3 regions of the Plantactinospora sp. DSM 117369 genome follow, and region 3 is predicted to be linked to each of the others. Evidence: riboswitches for the same ligand, from Rfam matches in the RefSeq annotation. Region 3 holds a riboswitch; each other region holds the start of a gene.
What was found. Region 3 has a riboswitch for cyclic di-AMP ahead of ACSMXO_RS11570 (C39 family peptidase). Riboswitches for the same ligand answer to the same signal wherever they lie in the genome.
Positions count from the first base shown of each region.

Region 1 (6,140 bases), 790 kb from region 3:
TGAGTGCCGGCCTGGCCGTGCTGTCCTTCCTGGTCCTCGCCCTCACCTCGGCCGAGCTGCCGGGCCTCGCCCTGGCGGTGGCCGGTGCGGTCGCGGTCTGGCTGGAGCGCCGGATCAACCCGCGCGCCGACCTGGTCGCCGAGCCGGTTCTGCTGATCGCCGGGGTCCTGGTCGGATACGCCCACCAGGTGCCGGAGGCCCGGCTGAACTGGGTGGCGCTGGCGCTCACCGGAGCGGCTCTGCTCGGGCTGACCCTGGCCGAGCGGCCGCTGCGGGACGCCGCCGAGCTGGAGGTCCGCTCGGCCAACCTCGGCGTACGGTCGTCGCCACTGCTGGTCGCCGACCGGCTCGGCCCGGCGGTGCTGGTCCTACTGGTCGCACTCGCCGGCAGCGCGGCGCTGACCCTGCCGGTCTGGCCCGTCCTGGTACTCACCGTGCTGGTCGGCGCGGCCGCAGCGATCGGTGCGGTCGGGCCGATCGCGCTGCGCCGGCTGCGGCCCTCCGGCGGGCAGAGTGCGGTCACCCAAGCGCTCCGCCGGCACCGGCCGGAGTTCCTGCTCTACTTCTCCGCGCCGCCCGGCTCGGAATACCAGGTCATGATGTGGCTGCCGTACCTGGAGCGGATCGGCCGGCCGTTCATGGTGCTGCTGCGGGAGCCGAACTTCCTGCCGACGATCTCGGCCGCGACCACGGCGCCGGTGGTGGTCTGCCCGACGCCGCGCTCGATCGACGAGGCGATCGTGCCGAGCCTGCGGGTGGCGTTCTACGTCAACCACGGCGCCAAGAACAGCCACTGCATCCGGTTCGCGCACCTCACGCACATCCAGTTGCACCACGGCGACAGTGACAAGGCGCCGAGCGCCAACCCGGTCTCCGCGATCTTCGACCGGATCTTCGTGGCCGGACAGGCGGCGATCGACCGGTACGCCCGCAACGGTGTGACGATTCCCCGGGAGAAGTTCGCCATCGTCGGCCGGCCACAGGTGGAGTCGATCGCGGTCAGTCGGGAGCCGATCCGGGACCGGGCCGACAAGGTGGTGCTCTACACGCCGACCTGGACCGGGCACAACGCCGACGTCGACCACTGCTCGCTGCCGGTCGGCGAGACCCTGGTCCGCCGGCTGCTGGACCGGGGCGTGACGGTGATCCTGCGGGCCCACCCCTACACCTCGCAGAATCCCGCGTCGGCCCGGCAGCTCGCCCGGATCGAGCAGCTCCTCGCCGAGCACCGGGCCAGCACGGGACGGCGGCACGTCTTCGGCGCCGAGGCGGCGAAGAAGATGAGCCTGGTCGACTGCGTCAACGCCTCCGACGCGCTGGTCTCGGACGTCTCTGCGGTGATCTCCGACTACCTCTACTCCGGCAAGCCGTACGCGGTCACCGACCGGGTCGGCGAGGGTGACCGGTTCGTCGCGGGGTTCCCGCTGGCCGGCTCGGGCTACGTGCTGGACTCGCAGATGTCCAATCTGGACGACGTACTGGACCGGCTGCTGGACAGCGATCCGCTGGCCGAGACCCGGTGGCGGACCCGTACCCGCTATCTCGGCGACTTCCCGGAGCAGCGGTACGCCGACGGGTTCCTCGACGAGGCCCGCCGGCAGTTGGACGGCGCCGCCACGCGGTCCGTGCCGTCGCCGCGCCCCGCGCCGGTCTCCTGAGCACGGTCGGCGGCTGTGCCATGATGCGCCGGTGACGATGATCAGGACCAGCCACGACCGGAACGAGTTGGCCGGCCTGCTGCGCCGCGACCCCCACCTGCACGCGTACGAGCTCGGCGACCTCGACGACTTCTACTGGCCGTACACCACCTGGTACCGGCGCGACGATGCGGTGGCGCTGCTCTACCAGGGTGGACCCACTCCGGTGCTGCTGGCGCTGCACCGCTCTCCGGCGGTGCTCACCGAACTGCTCACCGGCCTCCTCCCGCTGCTGCCCCGGCACTTCGAGGCGCACCTCTCCCCCGGTGGCGCGGCGGTGCTGGCCCGGGAGTACTCGGTCAGGTCGCGCGGGGCGCACCTGAAGATGGCGCTCACCGACCCGGACCGGCTGGCCCGGGTGGCGCCCGGCGGCGAGGTGCTCACCGAGGCCGACGTACCGGAACTGACCGCGTTCTACCGGGCGGCGTATCCGGGCAACTGGTTCGACCCCCGGATGGTCGAGACCGGCCACTACGTGGGGATGCGCCGGGGCGGCGAACTGGTCGCCGTCGCCGGGGTGCACGTCTGGTCGCCGCGATACCGGGTCGGCGCGCTGGGCAACGTGGCGACGGCTCCGGCGTACCGGGGGCAGGGGCTGGCCAGCACGGTGGTGGCGACGCTCTGCCGGCGGCTGCTGGAGACCGTCGACACGGTGGCGCTGAACGTCGTCGCGGAGAACACCGCCGCGTACAAGCTGTACGACCGGCTCGGCTTCACCCCGGTCGCCGAGTACACCGAGTACGTCGTCGGCGAGCCGGCACCCGCACCCGGCGCGGACGACCGTCCTCTTTGAACCCGGTCACCACCACGTCCTCCGGGGAGGCGCCGCACCGGCCCGAACCGGTCCGACCCTTGTCAACGGTCGGCACCCCGGGCACCATGTCAACGTTCTCGAAAGCCGCCAGTCCGCCAGGCGTGGCGGACCTGCTCTCCGCCCGGTCCGTACGCCTGCCGTCCACCCCTTGCTTTCGCCAGCCGATCTGTCGCCGAGGAGGCGCCGGTGCTTGAGGAGTTCATGGGCATTCCCGCCCACCCCTTCCTGGTCCATGCCGCGGTGGTGTTCGTGCCACTGCTCGCGTTGGCCGCGGTCGGGTACGCGTTCGTTCCGTTCGTCCGACCGCACCTGCGCTGGGTGCTGGGACTGCTCGCGGTCGCCACCCCGCTGGCCGCGCTGATGGCCAAGCTCTCCGGTGACCGGTTCCTCGCCCGGCTGGAGTCGCGTAACCGGGTCAGCCCGGAGTACGTGCCGCGGCTGGCGGAGCACCAGGACCTCGGCACCAACACCCTGTACGCGACGATCGCGCTCGGGGTGCTGACCCTGGCGCTGGTCTTCCTGGTCAAGCCCCGGGCCACCGCCGCACCGGTGACCGCCGGGACCGAGGGGAGCGGCGGGGACGGCCCGGCCGCCGCTGCCGCCAAGGGGTCGCCGGTGCTGACCCTGGTGCTCGGGGTGCTGTCCCTGGCGGCGGCCGGGATCACCCTGTACTACGTGTTCCGCACCGGCGACACGGGCGCCCAGGCGGTGTGGCAGGGCCAGTGATTCCCGCCTGAGCACGGGCACGCACGGCCGACGACACGACGACGCCGGCCCGCTCCACACCCCCGGTCGGCACGGGTCGTCCGGGTGGGTGGGTCGGGCCGGCGTCTCGTCGGGCCGGCGTCTCGTCGGTACTACCGGCGGGCGGGGCGGGTCAGGACGAGTAGCCCCGGGTGGCTGCCCAGTTCGCCAGGTCGATGGTGGTCATCCAGTAGTTGCTGTCCTCGCCCGGGATGGCCGGGTCGGCGATCTTCACCGTACGGCCGTCGTCGCGGTAGCCGACCACGGTCAGGTAGTGCCCGCCGGGGTAGCTGTGCCAGCCGCCGTCGAGGTCGGTTGCCGAGCCGGCGATGTTGACGACCACGGCGTACCCGCTGGTGACGGCGTGCACGACGTCCGCCTGGAGCCGGTCCATCTGCGCCGGGGTGGCCGCACCGCCGGGAATGGCGGTGGTGCGGTAGAAGTCGGTCCCGGTGATCTTGTTGAGCACCCGGGTGGTGTCCTCGGCCGAGTTGGTGCCGCTCATCGTGGTGCCGAGGTCGGCGGCGACGGCGTCCTGGCTCGGCTGCTTGTCCCGGACGGTCAGCGCGATCCGGGTGGCGGCCGGGCCGCAGTACCAGCCGTTGATCTGGGCCTGGAACTGGTAGTCCAGCAGCTTCGACTCCGGCGGCGCCGGTGGCTTCCTCGGGGTGCTGGCCGGGGCCGCCTTCGCCGCCTTGGTGGCCGGCGCGGTGGTCGCCGGCTGCGCCGGGGTCGCCGGGGCGGTGGTCTCCGGGGCGGTGGTCTCCGGGGCGGTGGTGACGGCCGCTCCGGCCTGCCCCGCCGCCGGGATGCCGAGTTCGGCGACGGCGACGGTCGAGGTCTCCGGGGCCTCGGCCGAGCCGGTCGAGGTCAGGACGACCCCGGTGGACGCGGCAGCGGCGAGCACCGCGGCCGAGGCGAGCGCGAGCCGGTTGCGCCGGCCCGACATGGCGGTCCGGAACCGCCCGTTAATTGCGTGCTTCAACGTTATCCTCCAGGGGAAATGCGCGTCACCGCTACCGGGGGGCAAGGAATGACGCGGCGTTTCAGTCGCTGCCGGAATGTGACGCGAAATCGCACGGAATCGCACGGGACGAAATCGTCCGAGAGAGGCCCGCCGACGAATTCGGCGGAACGGGCCGACGGTACGGACGGACCGACGGTTGCGCCGGCCGGTGGGAGCGCCGCTATCGGCGTACCGGCGGAATCAGCGCCACCACGATCCGTCGCGACCGGCCGGCGGCCTCACCGGGACCGCGACCAGTTGGCCGGCGGACCCGGCAGCGCCCGCGCGTCGACGACTTCCGCGTCACAGACCGCTATCGGGCCAGGTTCAGGTGCCGGCCTGGGGTCGGTCGGTCCGGGTTGGGGCGGTCCGGGACGGTCGCGGCGACCGGGAGCGGAGCCGCGACGCAGCGAGGGAACTGGGGGGACGGGCCGGGGCCCGGGTGGTGCGGCACGAACAGCTACTCCTTCCGACACCGCCTACCGGGTTAGCTGACGGATTCGGGCGGGAAGGCCGCCCTACCACGGGCCAGCGGCTCGCGGATTCACCCCAGATAACTGTGGGTCCCCGGATCGTTACAGAACGACTCGGCGGGTCTGCTCCGGTGTCACCCAGATGGCGACCAAGGGGCCGGACCAGACCCGCCGAGATTACTGGCCGCCTTCCACCGTTGCCAACCCCACTGAACAGCGAAAACAGCGATTGCGAGCGCGATCGGGACGACCGGCGACCGGGCCCGGGGCGGTGGACGGTCGCACAGATAAACCGGCATGATCATGTACGCGTACGGTATGACGGAAATGACCGGCTTGACGCGGTGGTCCGAGCATGGGACGAGGACTCCAGGAGGCTCCTTCCGATGACAACGGTGCACGAAGCGACCTACGACCTGCTCCGTTCCCTCGGCCTCACCACCCTCTTCGGCAACCCCGGCTCCACCGAGGAGCCATTCCTGAAGAACTTTCCGGCCGACTTCGCCTACGTTCTGGCCCTCCAGGAGGCCTCCGCGGTCGCGATGGCGGACGGCTACGCCCAGGTCACCGGCCGGCCGGTGCACGTCAACCTGCACACCGCACCCGGCACCGGAAACGGAATGGGCAGCCTCGTCACCGCCTGGCACAACAAGACACCCATGATCGTTACCGCCGGCCAGCAGACCCGGACGATGAATTTGTCCGAGCCGATGCTGACGAACGTGCGCCCGACCCAACTGCCAGAGCCGTACGTCAAATGGAGTCACGAGCCGCTGCGCGCGCAGGACATTCCCGAGGCGTTCATGCGGGCGCTCGCCACCGCCGTACAGCCGCCGGCCGGGCCGGTGTACCTCTCCCTGCCGCTGGACGACTGGGACGAGCCAGCCAACGGCACCGCGCAGGTACGCCGGGTGAGCACCCGGGTCGCGCCCGATCCGGCGGAACTGGATCGGTTCGCCGAGATCCTGGCGGCGAGCCGGAACCCCATGCTGGTGATCGGATCCGCGGTCGACCGCAGCGGCGGCTGGGCCGAGGCGGTCGCCCTGGCCGAGCGGAGCCGGGCACCGGTCTGGCAGCCGCCGTTCGCGGACCGGGTCGGCTTCCCCCAGGATCATCCCCAGTTCCAGGGACTGCTGCCGCCGGCGATCGGGCCGCTGGCCGAGAAACTGGTCGGGCACGACACCGTACTGGTGGTCGGTGCCCCGGTGTTCCGTTACTACCCGTACGTCCCCGGCCGGCGGGGTTATCTGCCGGATGGCACCCGGCTGCTGCACGTCACCGACGACCCGGCCGAGGCGGCCCGGGCACCGGTCGGCGACAGCCTGGTCGGCGACGTCACGCTGGCCTGCGCCGGGCTGGCCGAGCGGCTGCCGCCGAGCGACCGGCCGATGCCACCGCCCCGGGCC
Region 1 is NZ_CM132446.1:3,370,555-3,376,694, reverse strand. Features, by position in the region: gene ACSMXO_RS14885 (CDP-glycerol glycerophosphotransferase family protein) at 1-1,658, shown strand, start outside; gene ACSMXO_RS14880 (GNAT family N-acetyltransferase) at 1,696-2,490, shown strand; gene ACSMXO_RS14875 (hypothetical protein) at 2,698-3,237, shown strand; gene ACSMXO_RS14870 (C39 family peptidase) at 3,389-4,240, opposite strand; cyclic di-AMP (ydaO/yuaA leader) riboswitch at 4,723-4,864, opposite strand; gene mdlC (benzoylformate decarboxylase) at 5,121-6,140, shown strand, end outside.
Region 1: it holds a riboswitch for cyclic di-AMP, as region 3 does, so the genes downstream of both, ACSMXO_RS14870 (C39 family peptidase) here and ACSMXO_RS11570 (C39 family peptidase) in region 3, are expected to answer to the same signal.

Region 2 (6,140 bases), 3.3 Mb from region 3:
TAGGACCGCAACGGCCGCCCACCCGGCGACTCGACGGGCCCGCACGCCGGTCGCGCCTGGTGGTGCCTGAGCCAACTGGCTTGGTGTCAAGTAAACTCGCCCGGTGGAGGCTGCTGATGCGGTGGACCGGATGGTTGCGCAATGGGCCGAACGTGACCCGCAGCTGGATGTCAGCCCGCTCGAAGTGGTCGGTCGTCTGCTGCTCTGTGCCGACCAGGTCCATCGTGCGATCGTCGCGGCGCTTCGTCCGCTCGGCTTGACCTACGGCGACTTCGATGTGATCAACACGCTACGTCGGCTCGGCGATCCCGAGGGCACCAACCCACGGCAGCTGACCCGGGCCGCGCTCATCACGTCCGGTGCGATGACGACCCGGCTGGACCGCTTGGAACGGGGCAGGTTGATCGTGCGGACCGCTGACCCGGCCGACCGGCGCGGCGTACTCGTCCGCCTGACCCGCCGGGGCGAACGGCTGGCCGAGCAGGCGGTTCGAGCCGTACTCGACGTGGACGAGACGTTTCTGCAGCCGCTCAGCGGGCGGCAACGAGACGCCGTCGCCGCCACGCTGAAGCAGCTCCTGCTTCGGTACGAGGAGGGCTGACCGATAGCCGGTCGAGCGTTCAGCCGCGCTCGGCCATCCGCGCGTCGAACGCGGCCTTGAATGCGGCCGCCCCCTCGATGGATTCAAACGGCCAGCTGACCAGCCTCACCGGAACCCGGTCCCCCACCGCTTCCCGGACCCGGGCCGCCGTGGTCAGCGGAGTGCCGCCGCAGATCTCGACGAGTTCGGCCCCGCCGTCGACCAGTTCCGCCGCGACCTGGGGAAGGTCTGCGTCCGGTGCGCCGATCACCGCCGTCCAGCCGCCGGTGGCGTGCTCCCGCACGACACGGTGGGTGGCCGCGTTCGCCAGCGGATGTTCGTAGATGGTCACCGAGCGCTTGAGCGATCCGCGGGGCGCCGTCCCGGCACCGAAGGCACCGGCCACGCCGACCGGAGCCCGGCCGTCGACGGCTTCGATCACCTGCGCGGCCGACGCCAGGTCGAAGCCGCGGTACAGCTCGATGAGGCGGACGCCCGCCGCCGCCAACTCGGCCGCGACCCGCGCCGCCGCAGAGCCGTCCGGTGCCCAGACCAGCAGGGTGTGACTGCCCGCGTTGTCGACGACCACCCGGTCGACGGCCGGGTCCGTGCCGGGCTCCAGAAAGATGAACGTCTCGGCAAATACCAGGTCGGTGGTCATGTCGGCTCCTCCATGATCGCTTGACGTCTTATAGCTTGATACCAAGCTTTATCACTGCAAGCGTCGGGCCGACATGGACATTCCTGATTGTGCCGCGTGTGGCGGCGATCACCCCGGTCGATGTGTCACGCGCGTGGCGCCCCCGGACCCATACGGGTTGCGGTACCAGATGGACGGCTGCGGCGGCGCCGGCCCCCGATCGGTGGCCGGGTGAATTTTCCACGCCGGATCACCCCGGAATCCACCAAGTCGGCCCGGTTGATCCGGTAGGCTGACCCCGGTTTCGCCCGGTGGCGCACCCCTCCGCGCCGGCGTGACCGCCGCCGAATCACCAACGGGTGAGCCGGGGACCCAGGTAGGTGGGGTGAGTCCGCAACCGCGGTAGGGACTTGTTCCGTCCCGAACCCGTCAGCTAACTCGGTAGGCGGGCGACGGAGGGACATGCATGACGGGATCCACACGTCGGCGGTTACCGCTGGCCCTGGCCCTGCTCGCCACGTTCGGCGCACTCGCCGGAGCAGCACTCCGGCCCGGCGTGGCGGAGGCGAACAGCCCCGCCGTTCTCGGCGACGAAGGCGACACGCCGCTCCTGCGCGACGTGCTCGAATCGACCGGCCGAGGTTACCTACAGGCCAAGAACGCGCTGGCCAACGCCCAGGCTCGGCAGGCGAAGATCGCCGCCGAGCTACGCCGGGTGGAGGGACGGATCGCCGAGCTGCGCCCTCGGGTGGAGCAGGTGGCCCGGACGGCGTACCAGACCGGCCGGATCGGCCCGGTTCTGGTGCTGCTGCACAGCGGCTCGGCGGAGGAACTCCTGGAGCGCGCCCGCGGGCTGGAGGTGGTGGCCCTGCGGGACAACGACGCGCTGCGCGCGCTGGGTCAGGCCCGGGAGCGGGCCACCCTGGCGAAAAAGGCACTGGACGCCGAGGTGATCGAGGAGCGCCGGCAGCTCGCCATCATGCTGCGGCAGAAGCAGGCCGCCGAGCGGACGCTGGCTCAGGTCGGCGGCGCTTCCACCGGAGGCTTCGTCAACGCCCGCTCACCGGTGGCCCGGCCCGCGCCACGCGCTGCCGACGGCTCCTGGCCGCCGCAGTCGTGCAGCCGGCCCGACCCGACCACCACCGGCTGCGTCACCCCGCGCACCCTGCACGCCTTCAACGAGGCGCGCCGGGCCGGCTTCACCCGGTTCACCGGGTGCTACCGCTCCGGCGGCCCCTACGAGCACCCGAAGGGGCGGGCCTGCGACTTCTCCGCCGAGGCGGGCGGCTTCCGGGGTGCCGCGACGGGCGCCAACCGGACCTACGGCAACAACCTCGCCGCGTTCTTCGTCCGCAACGCCGACCGGATCGGTGTGCTGTACGTGATCTGGTACCGGCAGATCTGGTTGCCGACGACCGGTTGGAAGTCGTACAGCGGTGCGCACGGCGACCCGTCCAGCGACCACACCAACCACGTACACCTGTCGCTGGTCTAGGTCCCGTCGGGGTGCCGATCAGATCTTGACGACGTCTTGCGGTTGAGACCGCCGGGGCGGCGAGAAGTCGTCAAGATCTCGGGGTTCCCCGGCCGGCGGTCAGGTCGGCTCGCCTTCGGGAGCACGGCGGGCGGGCGCCCGACCGGCTGGTTGGGCGGGTTGCGGGCCCACCGGGCGGGCCGGCGGGATCGGCCGGGTCACCGACTCCAGGCAGGTGATCCGGACCTTCTCGCCGTGGTGCAGCAACTCCAGGGCGTCGTCCGGCTCGCCGTCGCGCAGCGCGTACGTCGCCTCGCGCGGCCGGACGTCGACCCGCAGGTGCACGCCCCGGTAGCGGAGCGAGAACTCCAACCGGTCGATCCGGCTCGGCAGCCGGGGTGTGAAGGAAAGCGTCGAGGTGTGGTCACGCATCCCACCGAACCCGGCCACCAGGGCGATCCAGGCCCCGGCCAGCGAGGCGACGTGCACGCCGTCCCGGGTGTTCTGGTTGAGGTCGTGCAGGTCCATCAGGGCCGCCTCGCCCAGATAGTCGTGCGCGAGTTCGAGGTGCCCGGTCTCGGCGGCCAGCACCGCCTGGGTGCACGCCGACAGCGACGAGTCGCGGACCGTACGCCGCTCGTAGTAGGCGAAGTTGGCAGCCTTCTCCTCGTCGCTGAACGCGTCGCCGCGCCAGTGCATCGCCAGCACCAGGTCGGCCTGCTTGATCACCTGCTTGCGGTACAGGTCGAAGTAGGGATAGTTGAGCAGCAGCGGGTACTGCTCCGGCGGCGTGTTCGCGAAGTCCCACTCCTGATGGCGGGTGAAGCCCTCCACCTGCGGGTGCACGCCCAGCTCCGGGTCGTACGGGATGTGCATGTCGTGCGCGGCGTCCCGCCAGGCGGCCGTCTCCTCGTCGTCGACGCCCAGCTTCCAGGCCTCCTCGCCGTGCCGGGTGGCGGCGTCGGCGGCGGCCAGCAGGTTCCGCTGGGCCATCAGGTTGGTGTAGACGTTGTCGTTCTTCACCGCCGTGTACTCGTCCGGCCCGGTCACCCCGTCCAGGTGGAACCGGCCGTCTCGGTCGTGGTGCCCGAGCGAGCGCCACAGCCGGGCGGTCTCCACCAGCAGTTCCAGCCCGACCTCACGCTCGAACTGCTCGTCGTCGGTGGCCTGCACGTACCGGCGTACCGCGTCGGCGATGTCGGCCGCGATGTGGAACCCGGCGGTGCCGGCCGGCCAGTACGCCGAGGTCTCCTGGCCCCGGATGGTCCGCCACGGGAACGCGGCGCCGCGCAGTCCCAGCGTCCGGGCCCGCTCCTGGGCCAGGTGCAGGGTGGAGTGCCGCCAGCGCAGCGCGGAGGCGACCGCCGACGGCAGGGTGTAGGTCAGCACCGGCAGCACGAAGGTCTCGGTGTCCCAGAACGCGTGCCCGTCGTATCCCGGCCCGGTCAGCCCCTTGGCGGCGATCGGCCGCAGCTCGGCCCGGGCGCCGGCCTGGAGCACGTGGAAGAGTCCGAACCGGACCGCCTGCTGCACCTCCGGGTCGCCCTCGACCCGCACGTCGGAGTCGTCCCAGAAGGTGTCGAGATAGCCGCGCTGCTCGGTGCAGAGCCCGTCCCAGCCGGAGAACTTGGCGCCGGCCAGCGCCGCCGCCACCTGGTCGCGCAGTGCCGGCCGGGACCGGCGGCTCGACCAGCCGTACGCGACGAACTTGACCAGCCGGAGCTGCTCACCTGGCTTGATCCTGGAGGTGACGGTGGTCCGGGCCCAGTCCTCGTACGCCTCGGTGCCGACCAGCTTGCGCTCCGGCCCGTGCACCTCGTGGCTCATCGAGACGGCCACCCGCAGCCCGCTCGCCTTGGTGCGGTGGATCAGCAGCGCCCCGTCGCTGTGCACCAGCTGCTCCTCGGACTGCAACGGCGACTCCAGCACCGCCGCCACCCGGGGATCCCGGCTCTGCGCCGGCAACTGCTCGTTGGCGACCAGTTCCGACTGGATGATCAGCCGCATCGGGCCGTCGACCGGCTCCACCCGGTATTCGATCGCCGCCACCGAGCGCTGGGTGAACGAGACCAGCCGGGTCGAGCAGATCCGCACCGTACGCCCGGCCGGGGAGCGCCACTCGACCGACCGTTGCAGGGTGCCGCCGCGCAGGTCGAGCACCCGCTCGTGGCTGAGCAGTTCGCCGTACCGGACGTCGAAGGGTTCGTCGTCGACGAGCAGCCGGATCGGCTTGCCGTTGGTGACGTTGACGATCGTCTGGCCGGACTCGGGGAAGCCATAGCCCGCCTCGGCGTACGGCAGCGGCCGCAGCTCGTAGAAGGAGTTCAGGTACGTCCCCGGCAGGCCGTGCGGCTCACCCTCGTCCAGGTTGCCGCGCAGCCCGATGTGCCCGTTCGAGAGCGCGAACACCGACTCGGACTGGGCGAGTACGTCCAGGTCGAGCCGGGTCTCCCGGACGTGCCACGGCTCGACGGGATAGGCCCGTTCCCGGATCATCGGCGCCTCCTCGCAGTCACCGGACCACCTCCGGCCCGGCGTCGGCCGTTCCGGCATCGCCGAGGCCGGCGTCCGTCGGATCGGCACGTCCCGGCCGGGTCTGCCCGCCGGGAAGTAGTTCGGAGAGGTCGCGCACCACGATGTCGGCGCCGTGTTCGCGTAACGCGTCGGCCTGGCCAACCCGGTCGACCCCGATCACGAAGCCGAAGTTGCCGGCCCGGCCCGCCGCCACTCCGGCCAGCGCGTCCTCGAAGACCGCGGCCTGGTCGGGGCGGACCCCGAGTAGTTCGGCGCCGGCCAGGAAGGTGTCCGGATGGGGCTTGCCACGCAGCCCGCGCCGCCGGGCGACGACACCGTCCACCCGGGCCTCGACCAGCGGTTCGAGGCCAGCCGCCGCGACCACGTCCCCGGCGTTGGCGCTGGCCGAGACGACGGCCCGGCGCAGCCCGGCGGCCCGCGCGGCATGCAGGTAGTCCACCGATCCCTGGTACGGCAGCACACCGTCGTCGTGGATCCGCTGGAGCAGGACGACGTTCTTGCGGTTGCCCACCCCGTTGACGGTGTCGACGGTCGGCGGGTCGTCCGGCTCGCCCTCCGGCAGGGTGATCTGCCGGGAGGCGAGAAACGTCCGCACCCCGTCGGCCCGGGGACGGCCGTCGACGTACCGGTTGTAGTCGTCGCCGGGGTCGTACGGCCGGAACGGCTCGCCGGTCGCCTCGGACCACCGCCGGAGGAACTCGTCGAAGGTCTCCGCCCAGGCCGCGTTGTGCACCCGGGCGGTCTGGGTCAGCACGCCGTCGAGGTCGAAGAGGCAGGCGGTCACGTGCGCGGGTAGGCCCAACACGCCTAACAACCTAACCGGGAAGGCATCGCGCGGCACGGTTTCCGGTTCGGCCACGCCGATGCGCCGACGGGCTCCGCCCGGCGAGGATGCCGGGCCGAGGGGCTCC
Region 2 is NZ_CM132446.1:9,267,080-9,273,219, forward strand. Features, by position in the region: gene ACSMXO_RS39735 (hypothetical protein) at 1-3, shown strand, start outside; gene ACSMXO_RS39740 (MarR family winged helix-turn-helix transcriptional regulator) at 104-601, shown strand; gene ACSMXO_RS39745 (DUF6506 family protein) at 621-1,241, opposite strand; cyclic di-AMP (ydaO/yuaA leader) riboswitch at 1,553-1,683, shown strand; gene ACSMXO_RS39750 (coiled-coil domain-containing protein) at 1,687-2,715, shown strand; gene ACSMXO_RS39755 (glycoside hydrolase family 65 protein) at 2,815-5,190, opposite strand; gene ACSMXO_RS39760 (HAD family hydrolase) at 5,207-6,034, opposite strand.
Region 2: it holds a riboswitch for cyclic di-AMP, as region 3 does, so the genes downstream of both, ACSMXO_RS39750 (coiled-coil domain-containing protein) here and ACSMXO_RS11570 (C39 family peptidase) in region 3, are expected to answer to the same signal.

Region 3 (6,140 bases):
GAGGCGGTCAGCGCCAGGCCGGAGTGGGACCGACACCTGAAGGACACCGCCGACATCGCCGAGGCCAGCCACGACGATCTTGATTGGGCTGACGCGGTGCTGTTCGGCACTCCCACCCGCTACGGCAACCCGGCCAGCCAGCTGCGCGCATTCATTGACACCACGGGCCCGCTGTGGTTCCAGGGCAAGCTCGCCGACAAGGTGTACTCGGCCTTCACCTCCTCCAGCACCGCTCACGGCGGACAGGAGTCCACCCTCCTGGCGCTGGCGAACACGTTCTGCCACTGGGGCGGCATCATCGTGCCCCCCGGCTACACCGACCCCATCCAGTTCCAGTCCGGCAACCCCTACGGCACCTCCCACGTGGTCGGCGACGGCCCGCCTGGTGAGGTGATCCTGCAGGCGGCCCGCCACCAGGCCCGCCGGGTCGTCGACATCGCCGCCTGCCTCAAGGCCGGCCGCGCCGCCTGATCGCGCGCAGGACACCGATGGCGCCGGTCGCGGCGCGGGCGGGGTCCCGGCGGTGGGTGCGAGAGAAGGTTGTTGACGGTCGGTTCGTGACGACAGACCGCGACACCCTTCTCACCGCGCGGCACGTGAAGATCGACGACTGGCTCGGCGGCACACAAGGCCGAGGGTGGCGGCGTCCAGACCGTCGTCGCCGACGACCCGCGGGACGCCGGCCAGATTGACCTGGTCCAGCAGCACCCGCGGCAGGAAGCCGACAGGTTCCGTCGCGGCGACTTCACCGACCCCGCGAGCATCCACGGCGGCCGTTTGCCCGGACTCGCCGTCCTCCGCGACAGCGCCGGGAAGATCGCTATCGAGTATGAGGAGACCGGTGATGATCGCCCGGATCACCTACACCACCAGCGACCCGGCGATCGTCACCGCCCTGCACGCCTGGTTCGACGCCCAGGTCAGCGACCATGACGTACACGCAACGCCCGCAGCGCCCTCGCCGACGACGCCCGCGCCGGCTACGACATCGACTTACCGTTGACCACAGCGATCCCCGTATCGAGTGGCGGTTGCGACAGCCGGCACGCCGGAATTCCCCGCTGGCTACGATGACCATGATGGCAGCCATGACCCGACACCAGCTCGGCCGCGTACTTGCGGCGGGCCTGTCATCGGTTCGGCTGCTTGCCCTGCTCGGCGCCCTCGTCGGCGTGATCGTCATGCACCAGCTCGCCGGGACGGTCGCACCCGGCGGTCATCATCACCACGATTCGGGCGGGCCGGGGCCCGACGTGGCGGTGGCCCAGGCGATGACGCCCGGGGATGTGGGGCAGGCGGTGGTCGACCGCGGAGCCCAGGCATGCCCGCCGGAACACCCGTGTCCCACGACTCCGCATGGACATCCCGGACAGGTGTGCCAGTTCACCTCCCAGGGCCACGGACTGGCCGCCCCGGCACCGGCTCTGACCCCGGCACCCAGCGTCTTTCCATCCATCACGCCAGCGCTGTCACCGCTAACGGCGGCGAACGACGCGGCGGACGGCAGCGGCTGCGGCCCTCCGTCACTGACCGCGTTGTCCATCTGGCGAATCTAGGCCGACTCCCTGCCGGTACCGATCCGCCCGCTGCGGGCGGGTCGGCCGGACACGCCTGCCTTCGACCTTTCGTTCTCGTTACAGGGAGTCACTTCGTCATGCGCACCAACCGACACGTTTTCCGGCTCGCTGGGCTGGTCGTGGCCACCCTCGTGCCGGTGGCCCTCGCCGCCGGCTGCGGCGGCGCCTCGCACGGAGGCGGCCACGGCGACGATCAGGCCACCGCCAGCCCCACTGGTACCGCGTCCGCCACCGTGGCGTACAACCAGGCGGACATCGCGTTCGCTCAGGAGATGATTCCGCACCACCAGCAGGCCGTGCAGATGGCTGAGCTCGGCGAAGCCAGGGCCAGCGACCCGAAGGTCAAGGAACTCGCCGCGAAGATCAAGGCGGCGCAGCAGCCCGAGATCGAGCAGATGACGGCCATGCTGCGAGACTGGGCCGTGCCCATGCCGTCGCCGTCGAGTGGCGGGCATGGCACGCACGGCGGCAGCCCCACCGGGGCAATGCCGGGAATGATGTCCGAGCAGGACATGGCCTCGCTGGAGAAGGCTGACGGCGGCGAGTTCGACCGCATGTTCCTGGAGATGATGATCCAGCATCACCAGGGAGCGGTGCAGATGTCCGACACCGAACTGCAGCAGGGGCAAAACCCGGCCGCGAAGGACCTGGCCGCGAAGATCAAGGCGGATCAGACCGCGGAGATCGGCCAGATGCGGAGCATGCTCAGCGGTAAGTAGCTGATCAGTGAACCTTTTTCAACCTGGACCGCGCGACACTCACGCACCGCGTCCGACCTTGCGGTCCGCCGGACCGCAAGGGGAGGTTGAAAAAGGTTCAGTGGCGGGTGGGCCGGGTGTACCCGGCCCACCCGCCCGGCTTGTTCTCCGGACAACGTCACCCCGGATCGGGCAGCGAGGTGCACGTCGACCGGAAGAGCCCGCCGACGCCGTGGACCCGGGGGACCCGCGTCGCGGACCGCCAGCCCAGCGCGGAAGTCAGGCGTTCGCGATGCCGTAGCCGGCGGTGGTGACAGCGGCTCGAATCCCGAGAAGATGGTCGACGACGACCGCTATTGCATCGACGTGTTCACCCAGATCTCCACGATCCAGGCGGCACTGGACAAAGGTGGCCCTCGGCCTGCTCGACGGCCACGCCCGGCACTGTATGCGCGAAGGCGTCGTCGAGGACCGCACGGAGGAGATGGCCGCAGTGGGACACTGACTCGGTACCAACCGTGGCGGAGACCTGTCCGCGCCGCACGACCTCAAATCGCAGGGCAGCCGTACGGCCCGAATCACCGGTCGCCTCGGTGGTTCACGCCGGCGGCCGTAGCCCCGTCAAGGTGACGGTGACCAGGCGCGTCACCGCCGCCTCGGACGGCAGGCCGCCGGCTGCGGTGAGCGCGCCCAGACAGTAGGCCGCGAGCTCCTCTGGCGCGACATCTCCGCGAACGTCGCCTACGGCGGCGGCCTCGGCACACAGGTCCCGGACCAGATCGTGGAGCTCGCGCTGGGCCTGTGCGAGTTGTTCTCCGCGATGCAACACCGCGGAAAGATCACCGCCGTGCCGCCCACGCTCGTGGACGATGCGCGCGTAGTGCTCCAGCACCGCGCTGAGCTGCTCGCCGGGCCGGCCGGGCTGGTTGCGGCGCTCGGCGAGCTGGTCGAGGTGCCCGGCCACGTGTCGCTCGTGCCACGCCCGCAGGATCGCCTCGACGTCCGGGAAGTACTTGTACAGCGTCGCCCGCCCGATGCCGACCTTCTCCGCGACCTGCGACATCGTCACCGACAGCGGCCCGTGCGCGGCCGCCAGCGACCAGGTCGCGTCCAGAATCGCGTCGCGGACATCGCGCCGGTGCGCCTCGATCGTCTCGTTCCACAGTCTAGGCACGTCACCAGGATACACCATGACGATCCGATGACGATCTGGCTTGACAGCGACAGTCTGTCTCGTAAAACTGGGGTCGAATCCGGATCACGACAAACTCGTACCTGCCTCGGAGAACCCATGCCTGACTCACCTGGCCACGCCGCCCTCGATCCCGGCACCAGCCGCGCAGCCACCCCAGCCTGGGTGAAAGTGTTCGGTATCGGCATCGGTGCGCTGGTGCTGCTGCTCCTCCTCGGGATGTTCGCCGGCGGTGGCCACGGCCCCAGCCGTCACCTGCCCACCGGTGACACCCCCACCTCCGGCGTGCCCGGCACATCCGGCGGTCACATGCCGCCCGACGGCGGCCATTGAACCTTTTTCAACCTGGACCGCGCGACGCTCACGCACCGCGTCCGACCTTGCGGTCCGCCGGACCGCAAGGGGAGGTTGAAAAAGGTTCATTGATGATGGGTCCCCGCCTGCGCCGGTTCGCGCTTACCGCGCATGTCACGTTCTCCGTCGGCTGGCTCGGCGCCGTCCTGGTCTTCGTCGTCCTCGCCGCCGTCGGGCTAGCCAACCAGGACACGCAGCTGGTACGAGCCGCCTACCTGGCGATGGAACCGGTCACCTGGTACGCCCTCGTGCCCCTGAGCATCGCCTCGCTCGTGACCGGAATCGTCCAGGCATCAGGCACCAGTTGGGGCCTCACCCGACACTACTGGGTTCTGTTCAAACTCATCCTGAACATCCTGGCCACCGCCGTCCTGCTGATGTACACGCAGACAGTCGGCCACATCGCGCAAGCGGCCACCGACCCGGCGTTGCCGGGAAACGACCTGCGTGCCTTGGGAACCTCGCCGCTGCTTCACGGGACCGCCGCGCTGCTGCTTCTGCTCGTCGCCACCATCCTGTCCGTGTACAAGCCGCGCGGCGCTATCTCGTACCGGACGGACCGACGCCGCATGCGACGAGGAGCACTCGCGCTTCGATAGCGGCCTGCGCCAGCCGTGCTGACGGTCGACCGCCTTCACGGCCGGTATCACCGGAGGACCCGTTCGTGACGTTTTCCAACATCCTTTACGTCGCTGCGTATACCTGGCCGGGAACGCACGCGATGTGAGTGCGGTGGCTCACATGATTGGGTGAGCGTTTGGCATCCCTGATCGGCTCCTCGTAGCGTCGGCGCCGCCTGATTCGGTTGTCAGTCATTGACCAATGGCGTCGAATCGGGCCCGCCTAATCGCTTTCAGCGAGCCGGGGACCCATCGCATCTTGGGGTGAATCCGTAGGCCAAGAGGCCAGGTAGGGCATCCTCTTTCCCCGCCCGAACCCGTCAGCTAACCCGGTCGGCGGCATGGGAAGGAGACCGTGCATGCTCGAAGAACCATCGCGTAGCCTGTTCCGACCTGGCGCCCTTCGCCGGGCACAGAGGCTGGGCCTATTGTCCGCCGCCGTCGTGACAGCCGCGACAGCCGCGACAGCCGGAGCCCTGCTCAACCAACCGCCAGAGGGAACCTCCAGCGGCGCCACAGCGCAGTCACTTGTTCCGGCCGCCGCCGACCCGGACACCGGGGCGTCGACCGGTCCTGAATCCCGTTCGGTGGCACCTGCCGACGAGCCGTCACAACCGGCGCAGCCCGATGCTCCCGCAGAAAAAGTGCTCGACGCGTCCTTCGAGTATCAGCCCAACTTCTATTACTGCGGGCCCGCCGCGGTGCGTAACGCACTCAGCGCTCGTGGAATCGATGTGAGCCAGGACCAGCTTGCCCGGGGCCTGCGAACCACGGTCAACGGCACTGACTCCGCCGAGGACACGACTCGTGTGCTCAACGAGATGGTCGGAAGCAACTGGTACCGCACCCGGATGATTCCGGGACAGGACGCGACACCCGCGCAGATGGATCGACTCCAGGCCGACGTGGTGCGGGCGACCAGCAACGGCTACGCCATCGTGGCGAACATCGCCGGCGGCGCCACCGATGCCGACGGGACGTGGCATGACTTCCCGGGCGGGCACTACATCGCACTCGTCGGCTACAGCGACGACGGGCGCATGGTGAAGGTGTCGGACTCATCGGGGATGTTCGGTCCGGCCAGCTACTGGATGAGCACCATCAACATGGCGAACTGGATCGGAACCCGCGGCTACTCCGCCTGATCACCCCACCCTTCGGCCCACAGACGAGGTCGACGGGCAAGCTGCCGGTGGCCGGTGCAACCGCTGGCCTACCGGCAGCGTCGCCGCGACAGTGGCTACCACCTGTTCCTGAAGGCACGCCGGAATCTGCCTCTGGCGCCCCGCTGGACGTCTGTGTCAGCCGGGGGCGGTTGAAGGTGGGGCGTTGTTGTCGGCGGGCGGGGCCGCCGCCGCGGCCCGTCACCTTCGGCGAACTGGGCCGCCACGACCCGCCAGCACACCCCGCCCGATGGGAGGGCTTCCGGTAGGCCGCGTCGACCTCGGCTGGTGTCCCACCGCCGGGACGCGATCCCGGTCTGGTGCCGTGGCCACCGGCTCGCCAGCGGGCTCACAACTCGATGACGAGTCGGCCCCGGACGCCGCCGGCCGCCAGGAGCCGATGGGCTTGCGCCGCCTGCTCCGGCGGGAAGGTGTCGGCGACTCGGAGGCTGAGCCGTCCTTCGTCGGCGAGCCGGCGGAGCAGGTCGAGTTTGTCGCGTCGCCCGTCGTAGTCGTGCACGTAGGCGTAGACGAGG
Region 3 is NZ_CM132446.1:2,585,342-2,591,481, reverse strand. Features, by position in the region: gene wrbA (NAD(P)H:quinone oxidoreductase) at 1-471, shown strand, start outside; gene ACSMXO_RS11610 (hypothetical protein) at 583-861, opposite strand; gene ACSMXO_RS11605 (hypothetical protein) at 845-1,003, shown strand; gene ACSMXO_RS11600 (DUF6153 family protein) at 930-1,556, shown strand; gene ACSMXO_RS11595 (DUF305 domain-containing protein) at 1,655-2,296, shown strand; partial or broken gene ACSMXO_RS11590 (metal-sensitive transcriptional regulator) at 2,606-2,780, shown strand; gene ACSMXO_RS11585 (TetR/AcrR family transcriptional regulator) at 2,874-3,467, opposite strand; gene ACSMXO_RS11580 (hypothetical protein) at 3,477-3,800, shown strand; gene ACSMXO_RS11575 (DUF2269 domain-containing protein) at 3,893-4,420, shown strand; cyclic di-AMP (ydaO/yuaA leader) riboswitch at 4,652-4,795, shown strand; gene ACSMXO_RS11570 (C39 family peptidase) at 4,801-5,586, shown strand; gene ACSMXO_RS11565 (NADP-dependent oxidoreductase) at 5,954-6,140, opposite strand, start outside.